Regions from separate parts of the Clostridium acetobutylicum ATCC 824 genome, predicted to be linked through region 1. Evidence: a T-box and tRNA genes for the amino acid it is inferred to sense, from the RefSeq annotation. Region 1 holds a T-box; the other holds one or more tRNA genes.

Evidence for each region. The T-box of region 1 lies ahead of pheS (phenylalanine--tRNA ligase subunit alpha). A T-box ahead of a tRNA ligase gene usually reads a tRNA of that ligase, here a tRNA-Phe.
Region 2: it has a tRNA-Phe gene. The T-box ahead of pheS (phenylalanine--tRNA ligase subunit alpha) is inferred to sense a tRNA for this amino acid. The anticodon was not compared.

What each region holds. Positions count from the first base shown of each region.
Region 1 covers NC_003030.1:2,464,044-2,471,829, forward strand. The annotation lists gene CA_RS12065 (aminotransferase class V-fold PLP-dependent enzyme) at 1-701, opposite strand, end outside; gene zapA (cell division protein ZapA) at 799-1,422, opposite strand; gene pheT (phenylalanine--tRNA ligase subunit beta) at 1,625-4,003, opposite strand; gene pheS (phenylalanine--tRNA ligase subunit alpha) at 4,025-5,044, opposite strand; T-box leader at 5,095-5,313, opposite strand; gene CA_RS12085 (TrmH family RNA methyltransferase) at 5,385-6,170, opposite strand; gene rplT (50S ribosomal protein L20) at 6,231-6,590, opposite strand; gene rpmI (50S ribosomal protein L35) at 6,620-6,817, opposite strand; gene infC (translation initiation factor IF-3) at 6,838-7,365, opposite strand; ribosomal protein L20 leader region at 7,396-7,513, opposite strand; gene thrS (threonine--tRNA ligase) at 7,553-7,786, opposite strand, start outside.
Region 2 covers NC_003030.1:342,804-350,589, forward strand. The annotation lists rRNA gene CA_RS01660 (16S ribosomal RNA) at 1-24, shown strand, start outside; rRNA gene CA_RS01665 (23S ribosomal RNA) at 204-3,109, shown strand; rRNA gene rrf (5S ribosomal RNA) at 3,184-3,300, shown strand; tRNA gene CA_RS01675 (tRNA-Phe) at 3,308-3,383, shown strand; tRNA gene CA_RS01680 (tRNA-Cys) at 3,396-3,469, shown strand; gene CA_RS01685 (bifunctional homocysteine S-methyltransferase/methylenetetrahydrofolate reductase) at 3,621-5,411, shown strand; gene CA_RS01690 (DUF3006 domain-containing protein) at 5,408-5,632, shown strand; gene CA_RS01695 (S66 peptidase family protein) at 6,479-7,399, opposite strand; gene CA_RS01700 (magnesium transporter CorA family protein) at 7,418-7,786, opposite strand, start outside.

The DNA of each region.
Region 1 (7,786 bases):
TCAACTGAAAATGAATTGCTTCCTGTACCTCCACTCTTAAACTCTGTAAGTTTTATTCCTTCTCTTATAAAAAGTCCTCCTGTTCCTTGTGGCCCCATAAGCCCCTTGTGCCCTGGAAATGCTAACATATCTATATGGCTTTTTTCAACGTCAATATTTAGAACACCAGCACTTTGAGCAGCATCAACCATAAAGCATACTCCATTCTTATGTGCTATTTCTCCTATTTCATCTATATTCTGAATAGTTCCTGTTACATTTGATACATGATTTACTACAATTAGTTTTGTATCACTTCTAATCAACTTTTCGATTTCTTTAGGACTTATAAACCCATATTGATCTGCTCTTACTATACTGCACTCTACTCCCTTTTTCTTCAAATGGCTTATAGGTCTTAATACTGAATTATGTTCCATGCATGTGGTTATAACATGATTTTTTCTCTTAAGTAAGCCTTTTATTCCTATATTTAGTGCTTCTGTCGCACTACAAGTAAATATCACATTAAACAAATCTGAAATATTAAATAATTTAGCTATTATTTCCCTAGTTTCTGTCACCTTATGAGATGCCTTTATTGCCATATCATAAGAACCTCTTCCCGGATTAGCGGCATAATTTTTCATGCAATCCAAAACCTCATTATAAACCTCATCTGGTTTAGGAAATGTTGTTGCTGCATTATCAAGATATATCATAAATCAATCTCCTAAAATATTACTTACAATATTTTATGACTCTTTATATGATTATATTATAAAAAGTAAAAATCCCATTCATTACTGAATGAGATTTTTACTTTTTATGCTTTGTTTTAGTATTGTTATTTAGTACCTCAACTACTTCTTTTTTCGCTTTAGCTAAATGAATTTGATTCTCTAGAAATTTATTTTCTAAATCTATTATTTTGTACTTCAATGTATGTATATTAAATCTTAATTCTTTATTTTCCTTCTTGTACTTGTCCTCGTTTTGCAAATGCCTTTTACTTTCTTCTTTAACCTGAAGATTTTCATTTATAAGATTATTAATTTGACTCTTCAAAACAGAGATTTCATCACTTGAATTATTATTTTTTAATTCTTCTATTTTCTTTAAGAGTTCCTCATTTCTGATATTTGCATTTTCTATCTCAGATTTAAGCTTCCTCTCAACTTCCTCAAAGGACGCTATTTTTTTCTCCATGAGTTCTATACTATCTGCCAACTTTTCATTTTCGCTGCCAAGCTTAAACATATCATCAGTAACATTAATAGCAGTTAATATAGATGCATCAGATGTACTGAGCCTTTCATTATTTTCCAAGATATTCTTAATTTTCTTATCCACATAATTTCCAATGGTTCTAAGGTACTCCTCTTTTTCTTCTCCCTTTAGATTATATTCCATGCCGTTTATTGTTATGGTAATTATATTCATATAAACACCCTCTTAGTTTTATGTGTACATTGTCTATTTGTTCTTTATATGATATTTGACCAATATACTTTAGATATATTTTAACACATATAAGGTTTCTAACTCAACCTCAAAGTTATATCACTTATAATTATTAAATTAAGATATCTTTGATTTTATAATTAGAAACCCCATATGATAAATTTTAAAAGCTATAGAATAATTATCTAAGCTCTGCACCTAAAACGTGCTCAAGAGTCTTTATAACCTTATTTTGAATCTTTTCTACATCTTTATCTGTTAGTGTTTTGTTTTCATCCCTATAGGTAAGTGCATATGACACGCTCTTTTTACCTTGAGGAACCTGTTTTCCCTTATAAACATCAAATAAGTTTAAGGACTCCAGTATAGTTCCTCCTTGTCTTTTTATAACATTCTCAATTTCTTGGACAAGTATATCCTCATCAACTAATACTGAAATATCCCTCGTTACCGTTGGGAATTTTGGAAGAGCTTTATACTTTCTACTTAATGATACATTTTCAAGTAATAAATCTAAATCTATTTCTGCTACATAGCATCTTTCTTCCACTTCATAGTTTTCGCATACATCAGGATGAACTTCTCCTAAAGTTCCTAAAACAGTATTTTTTATTTTTATAACTGCTGTTTTTCCTGGATGAAAAGTAGGATTTTCGCTTTCACGAGCATATGAAATCTTGTTGACTCCTAAAATCTCCACTAAATTCTCCACAACACCCTTTAAATCAAAATAGTCTACATTTCCATACATACCTATTGTTATAACATTTCTCTCTTTAGGAATCTCTCCTTCATTTTCTGAAGGAATATATACTTTTCCAATTTCAAATAATTTTGCAAGCTCATTGTTATGAGAATAATTTCTTGCAAGAGATTCCATCATGGAATGAAGAGTTGTAGTTCTCATAACACTAAAATCTTCACCCAAAGGATTTCTTATCTTAACAACATTTCTAAGTTCACTATCTTCAGGAACCAGTATTTTATCAAATATTTTAGGACTTACAAATGAGTAGTTTATAGACTCATTCAAGCCACTAGAAATTAAAATGTCAGTAACTACATCTTTTATTTGCTGAATTTTGCTTTTTCCAGTTCTTATACTTTGAGATTTGACTGTAGTTGAAGGAACCTTGTTATATCCATAAATTCTGGCAACCTCTTCCGCTACATCTTCTTTTATATTTATATCACATCTAAAAGTTGGAGAAAAAACTTCTAATTTGTCTCCCTTTATTTCTGTAGTTAATTCTAACCTATCAAGATACTCCTTCATTTCCTCCTTACTTATTTTAATTCCAAGGAAATTGTTTATCCAATTGTAATCAACCTCTACTATGTTAGGTTCACTTTTAACAGGATATATATCAATTACGCCTTCTACAATTTCTCCAGCATTTAATTCCTGAATAAGCGTACAAGCTCTATTAAGTGCGATCTCAGCGAGATTAGGATCCAAATCTTTTTCATATCTTCCTGAAGCTTCTGTTCTTAAGGCTAACTTTTGTGAGGAGACTCTTATATTGGTTCCATCAAAATTAGCAGATTCGAATATTATCTCATGAGTGTTCTCTGCAACTTCTGAATCAAGTCCACCCATTATTCCTGCTATAGCACAATTCTTATCTCCATCTTTTATCATAAGAACATTTGAATCCAAGCTTCTCTCTTCAGAATCAAGAGTAGTAAATTTTTCTCCATCCTTTGCTCTTTCTATAACTATTTTATTTGAAGTTATCATTTTTTTATCAAAAGCATGCATTGGCTGACCTACTTCAAGCATAACAAAATTTGTTATATCAACTATATTATTTATTGGTCTCACACCTGCAAGCATCAATCTTTCTTGCATCCATGCAGGAGAGTCTTCTATTTTAACATTTTTAATTACTCTAGCCATGTATCTTCTACATAACTTATCTTTAACTTCAACCTCTAGCTCTTCCTTTATATTTCTTCCCTTTGTTTCAGAAAAATCTATCTTTACATTTCTATACTTTGTATTAATTGTAGCTGCTGTTTCTCTAGCTATTCCAATTACACTTAAGCAGTCCGGTCTATTTGATGTTATTTCAAAATCTATAACAGGATTATCAAGTCCTAAAACTTCCTTTATATCTTTTCCTATAGGAGTATTCTCATCTAATATCATAAGTCCATGAACGTGTTCTTCATCTGCTATCCCAAGTTCTTCTTTAGCGCACATCATGCCATTGGAAACTACTCCTCTAAGCTTACCTTTTTTTATTTTCACGCCCCCAGGAAGAGTCGAACCATGAAGTGCAACTGGAACAATATCATTTTCTTTCATATTTTGAGCTCCAGTCACTATCTGAATAGGCTCATTTTTGCCAACATCCACACTGCAAATCACAAGTTTTTCTGCATCAGGATGAGGATCTATCTTTAATATTTTTCCAGTAACCACATTTGTTATTTCGTCCCCACTCGTTATTATTTCCTCAACCTTAGAACCTGAAAGAGTAAGTCTATCTCCAAGTTCTTTAGCATTTATATCAAAATCAACATAATCCTTTAACCATTTAACAGGTACTTTCATTTTTATCCTCCTAACAAAATACTAAAATTGTTTTAAAAATCTCATATCACTTTCGTACAGCTGTCTTATATCATCTATTCCATAGTTAAGCATAACTATTCTATCAAGTCCCATACCGAAAGCAAATCCACTATAAACTTCAGGATCTATACCACAGTTTCTTAAAACATTGGGATGAACCATACCACAACCCCAAAGTTCTATCCAACCTTCCCCTTTACAAACTCTGCAGCCTTCTCCTCCACATGCAAAACACGTTACATCTGACTCTGCTGAAGGTTCTGTGAAAGGAAAATGGTGTGGTCTAAACTTCATTTTTACATTTTCTCCAAACATTTTCTTAGCAAAGGTTTCAAGTGTCCCCTTCAAATCAGCAAAAGTTATTCCCTTATCCACAACAAGGCCTTCAACTTGATAAAATATAGGTGAATGTGTTGCATCTGCTGCATCTGATCTATACACTTTTCCTGGAGAAATCATTTTTATAGGAGGCTTTTGATTAAGCATAGTTCTAACTTGAACTGGTGAAGTTTGAGTTCTTAATACCACATTATCATTTATGTAAAAGGTATCCTGTTCTCCTCTCGCCGGATGATTTTTAGGTATATTGAGCATTTCAAAATTGTACTTATCATACTCAACCTCAGGTCCTTCCTCGATTACAAAACCCATATCTCTAAATATATTTTCAACTTTATTTAATGTTAAGTAGGTTGGATGTCTGTGACCTATAGTTTGCCTTTTTCCAGGCATAGAGATATCTATAATCTCACTCTCAAGTCTAGTCTTTTTTTCTGCATCCTTTATTTTTTCACTAGCTTCTACAATAAGGCTTTCAAGCTTACTTCTAACTTCATTAGCAAGTTTTCCTATGATTGGTCTTTCCTCTGAAGATAGAGCCCCCATACCTCTTAATATTTGAGTAAGCTCACCTTTTTTTCCAAGATATTTTACTCTTATTTCTTCAATATTCTTTTTGTCTACTGCACTTTTTAATTCATTTAAGGCTTTCTCTTTTATAGCTTCAAGTTTCTCTTTCATTGAATTTGTAAACTCCTTTCCATTTATATAAAATAAAAACCGCCCCTAATAAAAGGGACGGAGAATTTCCGCGGTACCACCCAAATTGGATAACCCACTCAAAATTTTAACGATATGTAACCGCCATTTACTAATTTGTAAGACTCACATTTCGCAAATGGAACTCCAGAGTGAACTTCAATATAACTCAAACTTAAAAAGGCTTCCAGCCATTAACCTTTTCTCTCTTAAAGTCTCATTATATTTACTCTCTCTTTCAATGTTTTTATTATTAATATTGACTTTTATTATAACATATAAAAATCTTTTTTCAATACTTTATGAAAATTTTTAATAAAACCTACATCATTTTCCTAACATATTCAAACATCATAATAGCAGCCGCCACTCCAACATTAAGGGATTCCACGTTTCCTGGCATAGGTATTTTAACCTTAGTGTCACTTATATCTACTATTTTATCACTTATTCCATTTCCTTCATTTCCAACTGCAATAATAAGTTTTTCATTAAGTGAAACATCATAAAAATTATGTTCTGTATCAAGTGAGCTTGCAATAATCTTAAATCCGTTTTTCTTAAGTTCCTTTATCTTTGAAAAATTATCATCCTCAAATATTATGGGTATTTTAAATATAGATCCCATGGTAGCCCTAAGTGTTTTGTTGTTATAAATATCAACTGTTCCCTTTGTAATTATAACTCCTAAAGCTCCTGCTGCATTTGCAGTTCTTATTATTGTTCCCATATTCCCAGGATCTTGAACCTTATCTACAAGCATATAAAATCCTTTAGTTAATTTCCAAGCTACTTCCTTATATTGCACTACTGCCACTATACCTTGAGGTGTTTGTGTATTACATATATCTTTCAGTATGCTTTCAGTAACCTTAATCACCTGAAATTCCTTTTTTATTAGCTCTTTAAGCTCTTTTAAAATAAATTTATCGTAGTTTTTCTCAGAAACAAACAAATATTGTATTTTAAAATCAGATTCAAGAGCTTCTCTCACAAACCTTAAGCCCTCTACAATAAAACTTTTCTTTAAATCTCTATGCTTTTTTTCATTCAACTTCTTTACTTCTTTTATAATAGAGTTTTCCTTACTTTTTATTACTGTATCCAATTTATCTTCCTTCTTTTTTATAAAATTAATGCAGCCACAAGTGGCTGCATTAAATAAGTACTATGCGTTAATTTGTTTTTTTGCTACTTCAACTAATTCTGAGAACGCTTTAGGATCATTTATAGCAATTTCAGAAAGCATCTTTCTATTCATATCAATTCCTGCTAATTTTATTCCATTTATAAATTTAGAATATGAAAGACCATTTATTCTTGTTGCTGCGTTTATTCTTGCTATCCAAAGCTTTCTAAAATCTCTTTTTCTTAATCTTCTTCCAACATAAGCATTTCTAAGTGCTCTTATTACTGATTCATTTGCTGTTTTAAATAACTTACTTTTTCCACCATAATAACCTTTAGCAAGTTTTAAAACCTTTCTATGATTTTTACGTGCATTTACTGCTCTTTTTACTCTAGCCATACTAAATTAACCTCCTTCAACCTTTCCTATTATAGGTATGGTAACAATGTTTTCATTGTTTTTTCTTGTGTCTCTGAAACGTATCCACCTTTTCTTAGGTTTCTTTTAGTTTTTGTACTTTTCTTAGTAAGTATATGGCTTCTAAAAGCTTTACCTCTTTTTAACTTTCCAGTTCCAGTAGCTTTAAATCTTTTAGCTGCTGCTTTTTTAGTTTTCATTTTTGGCATGTGTACTTCCTCCTATACTATTAAGCTTTTTTAGGTGCTAATATCATTATCATATTTTTACCTTCTAATTTTGCTGGTTTTTCAATAACGCCAACATCATTTATCTTTTCAAAAAAATTGTCAAGTATCTTCCTACCTTTAAATGCGTAGTCAGTTTGTCTTCCTCTAAATCTTACTGCAACCTTAACTTTATCACCGGCTATTAAGAATTTACGTGCATTATTTGATTTTATTTGAACATCATGCTCTTCAATAGATGCACTTAATCTTACTTCCTTAACATTTACAATCTTTTGGTTTTTCTTATTTTCTTTTTCCTTCTTAGTTTGCTCATATACAAACTTACCAAAATCCATTATCTTACAAACCGGTGGAACAGCATTAGGTGACATAGCAACCAAATCAAGTTCCTTCTCTTCAGCCAATTTTAAAGCTTCACTTGTAGGAATTACTCCTAGCTGAGAACCATCATCACCTATTACTCTAACTTCTTTTTGTCTTATTTCCTCATTTACAATAAAATTTTTATTCTTACTTATGATTTTCACCTCCGAAAACTCAACAAATATACATATATTTATAATAAAAAAAGACGGTTATTCACCGTCTCAAATATACATAGCAAAATAAGCTGCATATCTTTAACCTTACTAGCTTTGCTGTAAGGTGAGAAACGGCAAGTTTCTTCTTCAATACTTAATAAATTATACCACCTACTAGCTACTTTGTCAACAATTAGATTGAACTTATTTTTTCCTTAACTTCTGCATTTATTCTAAATATGAAATCCTCAATATTCATAGATCCCAAATCTCCTTCTTTTCTGCTTCTTACTGAGATTATACCTTCTTTTATTTCCTTATCCCCTATTACAATCATGTAAGGAACTTTTTTAAGTTGAGCCTCTCTTATCTTATATCCTATCTTTTCATTTCTAACATCTTTTTCAACTCTTATTCCCGCTTCTTT
Region 2 (7,786 bases), 1.8 Mb from region 1:
ACCTGCGGCTGGATCACCTCCTTTCTAAGGAGTCGACATGGAAATGTAATTTCCATGAAGGTTCTTTGTTCTCTGTTTAATTTTGAGAGTTTAATTCTCTCTAATTTGTACTTTGAAAATTGCATAGTAATCAATATAGAGTAATACTCTAAAGCAAGGCAAAGTTAATTCTTTGTTGTTTGAATTTAAATATATTTACTTAAGGTCAAGCTACAAAGGGCGCATGGTGAATGCCTTGGCCCTAGGAGCCGATGAAGGACGTGATAAGCTGCGATAAGCTTCGGGTAGGCGCAAATAGCCTGTGAACCGAAGATTTCCGAATGAGGAAACTCTCATGGGTAACCCCATGAACTGTATACTGAATTCATAGGTATATAGAGGTAAACCCGGGGAACTGAAACATCTAAGTACCTGGAGGAAGAGAAAGAAAAATCGATTTCCTTAGTAGCGGCGAGCGAAACGGAAAGAGCCCAAACCGGAAACTTGTTTCCGGGGTTGCGGTCAGATCATTAAGGCTTTATATCTTAACCGAAGATTTCTGGAAAGTTAAACCATAGAAGGTAATAGTCCTGTAGGTAAAAAGAGAAAAAAGCCCGATCTGTACCAGAGTACCACGAGACACGTGAAACCTTGTGGGAAGCTGGGAGGACCACCTCCCAAGGCTAAATACTACCTAGTGACCGATAGTGAAGAAGTACCGTGAGGGAAAGGTGAAAAGAACCCCAGGAGGGGAGTGAAATAGAACCTGAAACCGTGTGTCCACAACCGATCAAAACACGTTAATGTGTGATGATGTGCTTTTTGTAGAACGAGCCAGCGAGTTACGGTATGCAGCAAGGTTAAGCACTTAAGGTGCGCAGCCGAAGGGAAACCAAGTCTGAATAGGGCGTATAGTTGCATGCTGTAGACCCGAAACCGGGTGACCTATCCATGGCCAGGGTGAAGCGGAAGTAAAATTCCGTGGAGGCCCGAACCACAATGGTGTTGAAAAACCATGGGATGAGCTGTGGATAGGGGAGAAATTCCAATCGAACTCGGATATAGCTGGTTCTCCTCGAAATAGCTTTAGGGCTAGCGCCATGAATGAGTACCGGAGGTAGAGCACTGAATGAGGTAGGGGCTGACAACAGTTACCGAACTTTATCAAACTCCGAATGCTGGATACTTGAATCATGGTAGTCAGACTGCGAATGATAAGATCCGTAGTCAAAAGGGAAACAGCCCAGATCACCAGCTAAGGTCCCAAAGTATAGATTAAGTGGTAAAGGATGTGGGATTTCTAAGACAACTAGGATGTTGGCTCAGAAGCAGCCATACATTAAAAGAGTGCGTAATAGCTCACTAGTCAAGAGATCCTGCGCCGAAAATGTCCGGGGCTAAAATCTAACACCGAAGCTGTGAACTTGTACTTCGTACAAGTGGTAGAGGAGCATCCTGTATGGGCTGAAGTCGTACCGAAAGGAGCGGTGGACTGTACAGGAGAGAGTATGCTGGCATAAGTAGCGAGAACTAAGTGAGAATCTTAGTGGTCGAAAACCTAAGGTTTCCTGGGGAAGGTTTGTCCGCCCAGGGTAAGTCGGGACCTAAGCCGAGGCCGAAAGGCGTAGGTGATGGACAATCGGTTGATATTCCGATACCGCAGAGTAACGTTATGAGAAATGGGATGACGCAGGAGGATAGGATATGCGTACGTTATTGGAAGTACGCCTAAGCACTGAGGATGAAAGATAGGAAAATCCGTCTTTCGTTAAGTCTGGGGTGTAATGGTGAGGTAGTTTACTACCGAAATATCTGATTTCATGCTGCCAAGAAAAGTCTCTATCCAGGAGTTCTGTGCCCGTACCGCAAACCGACACAGGTAGGTGAGGAGAGAATCCTAAGACCATCGGAAGAATTGCTGTTAAGGAACTCGGCAAATTGACCCCGTAACTTCGGGAGAAGGGGTGCCTACGAGAGTAGGTCGCAGAGAATAGGCCCAAGCAACTGTTTATCAAAAACACAGGTTTCTGCTAAAGCGAAAGCTGAAGTATAGGAGCTGACGCCTGCCCGGTGCTGGAAGGTTAAGGGGAATGCTTAGCGCAAGCGAAGGCATGAACTTAAGCCCCAGTAAACGGCGGCCGTAACTATAACGGTCCTAAGGTAGCGAAATTCCTTGTCGGGTAAGTTCCGACCCGCACGAATGGCGTAATGATTTGGGCACTGTCTCAACAGCAAATCCGGCGAAATTGTAGTGCAAGTGAAGATGCTTGCTACCCGCGATTGGACGGAAAGACCCCGTAGAGCTTTACTGTATCTTAGCATTGAATCTCGGTATTGTCTGTACAGAATAGGTGGGAGACTTGGAAGCAGTTCCGTCAGGGATTGTGGAGTCGTCTTTGGGATACCACCCTGACAGTACTGGGGTTCTAACCGGAGGCCATGAAACTGGTCACGGGACATAGCTAGGAGGGCAGTTTGACTGGGGCGGTCGCCTCCTAAAAAGTAACGGAGGCGCCCAAAGGTTCCCTCAGCGCGGTTGGAAACCGCGCGTAGAGTGCAAAGGCAGAAGGGAGCCTGACTGCGACACAAACAAGTGGAGCAGAGACGAAAGTCGGGCTTAGTGATCCGGTGACACCTCGTGGGAGGGTCATCGCTCAACGGATAAAAGCTACCTCGGGGATAACAGGCTGATCTCCCCCAAGAGTCCACATCGACGGGGAGGTTTGGCACCTCGATGTCGGCTCGTCGCATCCTGGGGCTGAAGTAGGTCCCAAGGGTTGGGCTGTTCGCCCATTAAAGCGGCACGCGAGCTGGGTTCAGAACGTCGTGAGACAGTTCGGTCCCTATCCGTCGCGGGCGAAGGAAATTTGAGAGGAGCTGTCCTTAGTACGAGAGGACCGGGATGGACTGACCTCTGGTGTACCAGTTGTCTTACCAAAGGCACGGCTGGGTAGCTATGTCGGGAAGGGATAAACGCTGAAGGCATCTAAGCGTGAAGCCCACCTCAAGATTAGATTTCCCATAACATAAGTTAGTAAGACCCCTGTAAGAACAACAGGTGATAGGTCAGAGGTGTAAGAATGGTAACATTTTAAGCTGACTGATACTAATAGGTCGAGGGCTTGACCAATATAAAAGTAAATATATTAAGATTACTATGCAATTTTGAAAGTACAAAGTACTTTCGAAAACTAAATAAATTAATCCGGTGACCATAGCTTGGTTGTAACACCCGTTCCCATACCGAACACGAAGGTTAAGAACCAAAGCGCCGATGGTACTGCAGGGGCAGCCCTGTGGGACAGTAGGTCATTGCCGGGTAATGTTTGGCCAGATAGCTCAGTCGGTAGAGCAGAGGACTGAAAATCCTCGTGTCCCTGGTTCGATTCCTGGTCTGGCCACCATTATTTAGTTTTGGCGCTATAGCCAAGTGGTAAGGCAGAGGTCTGCAAAACCTTTATCCCCAGTTCAAATCTGGGTGGCGCCTCCAATTATATAAATGGTTTTAAAGTGGTTTACATATATAACTTATTCTATAAGTTGTATATGTAAACCACTTTTATTTTATGTAAATAATATAATGAAGTATAAAAAGATTGAACTGTATGTTAGAATATAAGTAATATAATTTATAGGTGTGGATGGTGAATACAGTGATACGTGAATATATAAAAAATAATGTTTTAGTTACGGATGGGGCAATGGGAACATATTATTCTAAAACCACTGGAGATTATAATAATTTTTGTGAATTTGCTAATTTAACTAATCCAGAAGTAATACTTAATATCCATAAAGAGTATATAAAGTCGGGAGCTAAACTTATTAGAACAAATACATTTTCAGCAAATACTTTAACTATGGATATATCGAAGACAGAATTAGAAAATATAATAACTAAAGGGTATATGATAGCTAGAAAGGCAGCAGAAGGTAAGGAGATTTTTATAGCTGCAGATATAGGACCTATTAACAAATTTGAAATAGAGAAACCAGTGGAGTACATAATAGAAGAATATAAATTTGTAGTAGATATTTTTATGAATTTGGGAGCAGATATTTTTGTATTTGAAACATTAAGTAGTATAGATTGTTTGAAAGAGGTTTTTCAATATATAAAGAGAAAGAACAAGAATGCATTTATCTTGGCTCAGTTTGCAATTATGCAAGATGGTTTTACAAGAGAGGGTATTAGTGTAAATAGTATTGTAAATAAGATAAAAGCTATTGGGAGTATAGATGCATATGGATTTAATTGTGGATCTGGGCCAGCACATTTATATAATATAATAAAGGGATTAGATATATATGGAGATATAATATCGACACTTCCTAATGCAGGATATCCTGAAATAATTAATGAACGCATGGTATATGTAGACAATCCTGATTATTTTGCAGATAAAATGTCAATGATTAAAAACAGAGGAGTTAAAATAGTAGGGGGATGCTGTGGAACTACACCAAAACATATAGAAAAAATGGTAAGTAATTTAAAAGAAAATCTAATTAACATAGAAGAAATAGAAATAAAAAAAAATAAGGGTATAAATAATTATAAAAAGAAGAATAGTTTTACTGAAAAATTAGATAAAGGTGAATTTCCTATAGTTGTTGAATTAGACCCTCCATTTGATACAAATATAGATAAGATTATGTATGCAGCTAAGGTATGCAAGCAAAATAACATAGATCTTGTAACCATTGCAGATTCACCAATGTCAAAAGTTAGAGTGGATTCAGTAATGATTGCATCTAAAATTAAAAGAGAACTAGGAATAGAAGTTATGCCGCATATATGTTGTAGAGATAAGAATGTAAATGCAATAAGGTCAAGTTTACTTGCAGCACACATAGAAGGAATAAGGAATATACTTGCTATAACTGGAGATCCAGTTACGGGAATTGATAAGGTTAATACTAAAAGTGTTTTTAATTTAAATTCATATAAGCTTATGAATCTTATAAGTGAAATGAATAAAGAAACATTTAAGGAAGATAAGATAAGTATAGGTGGAGCACTTAATTTGAATGTATTGAATAAGGAAGTTGAAGTAACAAGGATGCTAAAGAAAGTAGAAAATGGAGGTACATTTTTTCTAACTCAACCTATATTTAAAGAAGAGACTATTGAGTTCTTAGCTAAGCTTAAGAAAGATAGAAATATAAAAATTATAGGAGGAGTTCTCCCTATAGTAAGTTATAGAAATATTCAGTTTATAAATAACGAGCTCTTCGGAGTTGATATACCTAAAGAATATATTGAGAGATTTAGTGTGGATATGACAAGACAAGAGGCAGAAGAAGTGGGAGTAAATTTAGCTAGGGAACTTATAGCTAAAATTAGGAACTATGTAGATGGTATATATATTGTTACACCATTTAATAGAATCGGTATGGTAATGAAAATACTCGAAAATGTTAGGAAGTGATTTTTATTAAAGCTGTCATAGATAGATTTGAGGACGAATTTGCTGTTTGTGAAAAGCAAGATAGAAAAATAATCAATATTCTAAGAAAAAGGATTCCTCAGAATGCAAAAGAGGGTACTGTTTTAAATTTCAATGATGATGGTAGCATTACGATTAATTTCGAAGAAACTATTAAAAGAAAAAGAGAAATAGAAGAGATTATGAAAGATCTATTTACGTAAATAACAACCTTAACATAGAAAATTAGAGTGAGCGTTCTTTACAATAATATCTATAAAAAAATTAAATTTGTATATGTAATTTAATTTTTTTATTTCGTGTAAATTGTATTTTTATAGAAGAAAAAGAAGTAAAAAACAAGTAGTATATGTAAAAAGAATGTAATAAGTGGCATATATTAGAAATAATATAGCATCAATAATAAAAGTAATGTAATTAATATGCATTAAAACTACATATTAACACATAAAAAATGAAACAATATATGTATTTTGTTTCATATTAGTATTTATTATATCACTTATACTTTAATTTTCCAACAGATAGTAAAAATATATTTTTAATATACTTTTGTTGAAATATGTTTAAAATACTGCATTATTATATGATATTATTTTGTTATGAAATTATAAAAAAACGTTTCATTATATTTTGCATGCATAATAAAATCACTTACCATAGTATTGTCTAGAAATAAAGCATATACCTAAAAATATGCAAAATACTATGAAACAAAATACATATATTGTTTCATAGTATTTTATTTCTTTCGATTATGGTTTTTTTAATATCAACTAATTGAGTATTGAGAAATTTTATGGTTAAAAATGTAATGGAGGTGATTTACGTAAGGTCGTTTATACTTGTCATGGTATGAAAGAGAGCTATATTAAAAAAACTAGTGTTGGGGATAAAGCTTTATATTTAACCTGGGGATTAAAGATATAATTGGTTTATTGTAACAAAGAAGTGTTGAAATCGTTAAAAATATGGTATAAGACAAATATAGTAAATTAATAAATATAGGGAAACCAGCTCAACATTAGAAACTGGTTTTTCTATAATTTTTATTTTGATACAACAGGATGAGTTATTTGTAATACCTTCTGAGTTGAGTTCATGTATATGGGAACACCTATTGGTAAAGTTAATTTTGGATAATCATGTCCACTCATAAAGTGTGTTAAAGTAGGTTTATTTAAGCTGAAGATTTTGTCCTTAAAAACCTCTTCAAGAGTTAAACTTCTCTCATAGTGAGGTAAAGTGCAATTTTTGAATTGACCTAATATAAAACCACTACAAGTCTTAAGTTTTCCAGAAAGCTCAATATGAGTTAGCATTCTATCTATAGCATAAGGTTCTTCATGAACGTCTTCTATAAATAAAATATTGTTTTTAAAATCAATTTCGTAAGGAGTTCCTAAGGTGTTGCTTATTAGCGATAGGTTGCCTCCAACCAAGTGTCCTTTAGCCTCGCCTTCTACAGCACAACTTAATTCAATGCTACTAGGATTCAATATTCTATAAGGGACGTCTCCGTTCATTAGTGTGTTAAAGAACGAATCAATAGTATATTTATCATCGAAGTTAGAAGTAAACATAGGACCATGAAAGGTTACAAGGCCAGATTTAGAATAGAAAGTGTTTAAAAATGAGGTTATGTCACTAAAGCCCACAAATATTTTAGGATTGTTTCGTATAACTTCGAAATCTATATATGGTAAGGTTCTCATGGAACCGTATCCGCCTCGTACACATAAAATCATATCAACAGTATCATCTTTAAACATGTCCATAATATCATTTGCTCTATCTTTATCTTCACCAGCAAGGTAGCCACGCTTATCATAAACGTGTTTGCCAAGCTTTATTTTAAAACCACGATTTTCAAAAAAATTAATAGCTTTTTCAATAGATTTAGGATTTTCAGGACTTGATGGAGATATAATTCCTATGGTATCTCCAGTTTTAAGTTTCTTACCTAACAAAATTATCACCCTCTTAGTTTAAAAAGTATTCTTTTTATATAAGAATATACCTGTTATACCTGATATTATTGCCATAAGGCCGCATATCACCCAAAAGCCATATCTATAAGTTGCTAGAGGAATTCCAGCTATGTTCATGGCGAATAGATTAGAAATCATTGTAGGTATAGATAAAATTATTGTTACTGATGTTAAAAATTTTATTACTACATTTAGGTTGTTTGATATTATTGAAGCAAAGGCATCCATAGTGCCACTTAGTATATCACTATATATACTTGCCATTTCAATAGCCTGTTTGTTTTCAATAATTACATCCTCAAGTACATCTTGATCATCAGTATATTTTTGCATTACTTCTAATTTAAGCATTTTCTCTAGAGTAAT